Sporocytophaga myxococcoides: one gene and its partner. The protein of the gene in region 2 interacts with the protein of the main gene of each other region in a pairwise test. Links are inferred from orthologs where the notes say so. Each region holds a gene or a part of one and is shown on either strand. Other genes may lie near its edges.

Evidence for each region. The genes of interacting proteins can lie anywhere in the genome.
Region 1: the proteins of dnaB (region 2) and dnaA interact in binary tests that used the Escherichia coli proteins (3 or more experiments, as listed by UniProt). The link is inferred for Sporocytophaga myxococcoides from one-to-one orthologs.

The regions. Positions count from the first base shown.
Region 1 is NZ_BBLT01000010.1:142,341-145,271, reverse strand. What follows is about bases 18-2,895. They hold dnaA (chromosomal replication initiator protein DnaA), read right to left. Parts: upstream 2,232-2,895; coding sequence 804-2,231; downstream 18-803. Other genes in these bases: MYP_RS20305 (methylmalonyl-CoA mutase family protein), read left to right, coding at 2,522-2,895; MYP_RS20320 (tetratricopeptide repeat protein), read right to left, coding at 18-703. Also shown: more of MYP_RS20320, read right to left, coding at 1-17; more of MYP_RS20305, read left to right, coding at 2,896-2,931. UniProt on the Escherichia coli protein: Plays an essential in the initiation and regulation of chromosomal replication. Binds in an ATP-dependent fashion to the origin of replication (oriC) to initiate formation of the DNA replication initiation complex once per cell cycle.
Region 2 is NZ_BBLT01000001.1:731,838-734,830, forward strand. Bases 20-2,959 are described here. They hold dnaB (replicative DNA helicase), read left to right. Parts: upstream 20-672; coding sequence 673-2,247; downstream 2,248-2,959. Other genes in these bases: MYP_RS02955 (UDP-N-acetylmuramate--L-alanine ligase), read right to left, coding at 20-509; MYP_RS02965 (hypothetical protein), read left to right, coding at 2,265-2,804; MYP_RS02970 (hypothetical protein), read right to left, coding at 2,817-2,959. Outside these bases: more of MYP_RS02955, read right to left, coding at 1-19; more of MYP_RS02970, read right to left, coding at 2,960-2,993. UniProt on the Escherichia coli protein: The main replicative DNA helicase, it participates in initiation and elongation during chromosome replication. Travels ahead of the DNA replisome, separating dsDNA into templates for DNA synthesis.

The sequences.
Region 1 (2,931 bases), on a different replicon or contig from region 2:
CATCTAAGGACTCTGAAACTGCAGTAATTTCAGCAAGATCAAAACATAATTGCCCAATACATTGATCAGGAGCCTTTATAAATGAAATTCTTTCTTTAAGCTGAAATCGCAGAGCACTATGTATAGTATCTAAACCTTGCTTATTATTATTTGACCAATATTCATAAAATGTTTTTAAATCCGCGAACTCCTTAAGATTTATTATTCTTGAATAATCGGGAGTTTCTTTCAATTTCTCTTTTAATATAGCTATATGTATCCATTCAGATCCCCGATGAGATTTAGGATTAATGGCATATGCTTTTTGCAATAAATCAAGAGCTGTCCGATTTTCTCCCTGAAGTTCATAGGCTGTTCCTAAATTAGATAAAATGGAATATTCCGAAGGATAAAAATTAACTAAACTATCCAAAATTTTTATTGCCAAATTCCTATCTCCAATTTTCAATTCAATTACAGCCAGATCTGAATAATCTTTGAAATCGGCTTTTCCTTCTTTTATATAACCTTGAAGTTCCTTTTTCCTTGATTCTAAAAAATCCTTGTCAAATCCGTCCTTTAGATATGCTAGACTTCCTTCATAATTGCGTTCGTCTGTAACAATACCGGATAATTTCGTAACCACCCTGTATTCATTCAGGCAGCTCAAAGCATCTATATTGTAGGAAAATAAGGCAAACAAGATTAGTAAAAGCTTCTTCATTATATAATAATTCTATTGTAAACTTTGAATGACATAAAAAAATGCCTGATGTTTCCATCAGGCATCTCAGTATATTAAAAAGTAACCCTAAAAATTCAGATTAAGCAGCTTTCAGCTTCAGTTTTTTAATCAACTCCTGCATGGTTGCATTGAACTTTCTGTCCGTGTCCATTAAGTCGTTTACTGAAGTTAAAGCATGAATAACGGTACTGTGGTCTCTGTTTCCAAAATGGAAACCTATTGATTTCAAAGATAAGTTCGTGTATTCTTTTGCAAAATACATTGCAACTTGTCTTGCGATCACTATTTCTCTCTTTCTTGTTTTTGCTTTAAGAGAATCCACTGTCACGTTAAAGAATTCGGCAACAAATTTCTGGATATAATCTATACCCACTTCCGATTCTATATTTTGAACTATGCTCTGCAAAGTCTGCTTTGCAAGTTCAAGATCAATTTCTTTCTGAGTTAAAGAAGATTGTGCAATCAAAGATATTAATACACCTTCTAACTCTCTTACGTTGGTGTCTATGCTATAAGCAAGATACTCAACAACACTGTCAGAGATTTCAACACCTTCTGACTGCATCTTTTTGCGAATGATCGCAATTCTTGTTTCAAAATCAGGTTGCTGCAGATCTGCAGTCAAACCCCATTTGAATCTGGACAATAATCTTTCCTGTAATCCTTTCAAATCTTTTGGCGGGCAGTCGCTCGTCATTATGATTTGTTTACCTGATTGGTGCAGGTGATTAAAGATATGGAAGAATATCTCCTGAGTTTTTTCTTTGCCGGACAGGAATTGTACATCGTCTATGACCAGTACATCTACCTGAAGGTAAAAATTAGCAAACTCCTGGGTATTGTTGTTTTTAATGGCATCAAGAAATTGATTCGTAAATTTCTCTGATGATACATAAAGAACAAACTTGTCAGGACTGTTTTGCTTAATTCTGTTTCCTATTGCCTGTACAAGGTGGGTTTTACCTAAACCTACACCTCCGTAGATCATCAATGGGTTGAAAGATGTTACTCCCGGTTTGTTAGCAACTGCATACCCGGCCGAACGCGCAAGTCTGTTACAATCTCCTTCAATAAACGTGTCAAAAGTATAGTTTACATTTAACTGTGAGCTGAAAGAAAATTTATCCAGCCCTTTTAAATCAAATGGACTCTTAACAGTTTGAGGAGCGTTATAATTTACATTTTTTGCATTACCATTCGGTTTACTCTGAACCTGGTTCACAAAAGATTTAGATTGCTCTGATTCTTTTTCCATCATCAGAGAATACTCCAGCCTTCCGTCAGCGCCCAGTTCAGTATCAATCGCTCTTCTTAAAACCTGAACATAATGCTCTTCAAGCCATTCATAAAAAAACTGACTAGGAACCTGAATTGTCAAAACGTCATTCTGTAACATTATTGGGACTATAGGTTCGAACCAAGTTTTAAAACTCTGCTCGCCTACACTCTCTTTAATGATACGTAGACAGTTGTTCCACACTGCTTTACAGTCTTTTACAATTAGCATAATTAAAGGGTTTTTGAAAAAATCGTCCTCCTTGATTTTGGAGGGGAGACAAATTTGTAAAAAAAATAATTAACAAAAAAATGAAACGAGGGCTTGACTTTTTCATATCCTTCAGGGCTTGTAAATTACGAAAGAAGCCCTTGAATATTCTTAAAATAAACCAATACATTCTTCTAAATGTACAACATATAAAATGTTATTACATGTAAAATTAGGCGTAAAAAAAGAATCATTTTGTAATCTTTTTCCCCCTTAGTTGATTTTTTTAATAGCTTTAAAAAAAAGTGCCTGTGGAACGTTTATCATCTCTCAATAGACCATTTGAAAAAACAGATAAAAATCTGTGGATCAATAAAATAAAAGAAGAATTAAAGCTTCAGGATATAAATTCTTTAGCCTGGAATGCAGGGCAAAAAATAAATATCGAACCATTTTATACTAAAGCAGATTTAAGCCGTACAAAGGTGTCATTTTTTGACAAAAATTTTGGCAATTGGAAAGCAGTCTATAAAATAAATTTTTCAGACATCAATTCTTTAAAAAAAGAAATTGAAAAATCAAAAAAATTCAATGCAGATCATATAGAAATTCTAATTAGGGATAGTCAAAGTTTTAGTTTGACTCCAACCAAAGATTTATTACAAGACATTTCTTTCACCCTTGAAATTTCAGAGGGCGATAAAAATGAGATTTTGGAGAA
Region 2 (2,993 bases):
GACAAATATTCATCACCTTCAATAATAATAATCGGAGCATCCTCCGTTAATTTTACCATCAAATCAAATCCTTCAATCTGAGCTCCAACAAGATAGTCAAACTTTCTGTTGAAGTGTTTCAGAACATGAAGAATCATGGAAGTGATGGTAGTTTTGCCATGGCTTCCTGCTATTACTATTCTTTGTTTGTCTATTGATTGTTGATAGACATATTCAGGAAAGGAATAGATTTTTAATCCAAGTTCTTGCGCCTTTATTAATTCCGGGTTGTCCTTTTTTGCATGCATGCCAAGAATGACAGCATCTAACTCTGTGGAAATTTTTTCAGGAAACCAGCCAATTTTTTCAGGAAGAATTCCTGCTTTTTCAAGTCTGGTTCTGGAAGGTTCAAAAATTTCATCATCTGATCCTGTTACTATTAAACCTTTTTGAAGCAAAGCGAGGGCGAGATTATGCATTGCACTGCCTCCGATTGCAATAAAATGGACTTTTTGCCTTTTGGGGTTCATCAATTCCTATTTTGGGACTGCAAAATTAAAATAAATTAAGAGAGCTACAAACAGTTGTATAGAATATGACTTTTCCTGTGAATAACTATGAGGATAATTTAATGGAAAATAAAAGTGGTCTATCCCTGAAGTTTTAATGACTTATTATATTTTTGTTAATAATATGGAGTCAGAAAAATCGGTAAGAAAACCTTCAGGTAAGAGTAAATTAGCACAAACTGGTCTTATTCAGTCATTAGGGAAAATGCCTCCTCAGGCATCTGAACTTGAACAGGCAGTTTTAGGTGCTTTAATGATTGAAAAGGAAGCCTTAACCATAGTAATAGATATTTTAAAACCGGAAAGTTTTTATCACGAAAAACATCAGAAAATATACGCATGTATATTGGAACTTTTCGATGAATCTGAACCTGTTGACATATTAACAGTTACCCAAAAGCTTAGGACAAAGGGGGAGCTTGAGTTTGCCGGAGGAGCATATTATATTACTGAACTAACTACTCGGGTTAGTTCTGCTGCGAACATTGAAACCCATGCCCGTATCATATCTGAGCAGGCAATTAAAAGAGAGCTAATTTCCATAGCTTCTGAAATTCAAAGAGAAGCTTTTGAAGATACTACAGACGTTTTTGAATTGCTGAACAGGACTGAACAATCTCTTTATCAGGTTTCTGAAGCGAATATCAGGAAGAATTATGCTGAAATGAGAGCTATTTTAAGAGAAGCTCTAGATGAACTTGTTTCCAGAAGAAATCAGGAAAATGCACTTACAGGGGTGCCAAGTGGGTTCACAGATCTGGATAGAATTACATCAGGTTGGCAAAAAAGTGACCTTATCATCTTGGCAGCTCGTCCAGGTATGGGTAAAACTGCATTCGTTGTCTCAGCAATGAGAAATGCTGCTGTAGATTTTAAAAAAGGAGTTGCAATCTTTTCACTAGAGATGTCTGCTGTTCAGTTGGTAAACAGGTTGATATCAGCAGAAGCTGAGCTTGATAGTGAAAAAATCAAAAAAGGAAACCTGGAAGAATATGAGTGGCAGCAGTTGCATCACAAAATTAGAAAACTTGATTCTGCACCTATATTTATAGATGATACTCCCGGTCTTTCAATTCGAGAGCTTCGTACTAAATGTCGAAGGTTGAAAGCAAAGAACGATATCCAAATGGTTATCATAGATTACCTTCAGCTCATGACTGCAGAGGGCGGAAAAGGCGGACCTGGAAACAGGGAGCAGGAAATTTCTCAGATATCTAGGGCTTTAAAGAACCTTGCAAAAGAAATAAATGTGCCGGTAATTGCACTTTCTCAGCTAAGCAGGGCCGTGGAAACCAGGGGAGGCGATAAGAAGCCTCAGTTGTCAGATTTAAGGGAATCTGGAGCTATTGAACAGGATGCGGATATGGTGGTCTTTCTTTATCGTCCTGAATACTACAAAATTGATGAGGATGAAATGGGTAATTCTTTAAAAGGAATGGGTGAAGTAATTATTGCCAAGCACAGGAATGGTAGTCTTGATAGTGTTTTTCTCAAGTTTATTGGGAAATACACCAAATTTGCCGATCTTGAAAAGTCGTCGTTCGGCGGAGGTGGCGGTGGTGCTAGTCCTATGGAGGATAATTACAATCCTAATAATTTTGATTCTGGAGGAGCAAAGACTTTCAGCAGTAAAATTAATGACTTCGGAAAACAAAACAGCCCGGAAGGTGGTAATGACGATGACTCGGTTCCTTTTTAAATAATAAATCAAGGTTCATGAAATTTATATCCCATCAGGAAATAAACCCCGTCATTTGTGGATATTATATTCACCCAATGGACCTTGAAGTTCCAAAAGACAAAGAGTTGTTTATTAAGATTATTAAATGTCTTTTTAAACCAGGTGATGAAATGTATTTCATTGCTTATGGGAGAGAAAATAAAGATCTGGATTTTGATCTAATCCGGGAGCAATTCTACGAATTTGGAGATATTAAAGAAGTACAGCTGGAAAAGGTGGAAGATTTAGCTTGTCTTTGCAGGATAACTTATACCAAAGAAAGACATCGTTTAATTTTTGCTCTATGGTCATTTTTTAAATCACTACGTTTTTTTAATCCTTTGCCAGATCTGGATTGGAAAACATTTTCCTCTTACGATTGCAATTTATTTGAATCAGATCCAGAAGGCAGGAAAATGTTTGCGTTTAACTTCATGAATTTCCTTTGCATTAAAGGGTCCGGAGGGGAAAGTATGATGATCAATTATAAAAAGGAATATACGCTTCCTGATATACATCAATTAATAGGTATTTAATTTACCATTGAATTACTCCTTCTTTGTATAAGAAGAAATCTGTTGCATAAGATAAGAATAGAGCTCCTTGATTTCTGAAGGTGCATCTTTGCTGCCGCTTCCCCAGACATATCTGTATGTTTTGCCATCTTTTTCTATTTCTATAAAATGAAAAAGATTACCAGGCTTATTATATTTTATTGATTCAAC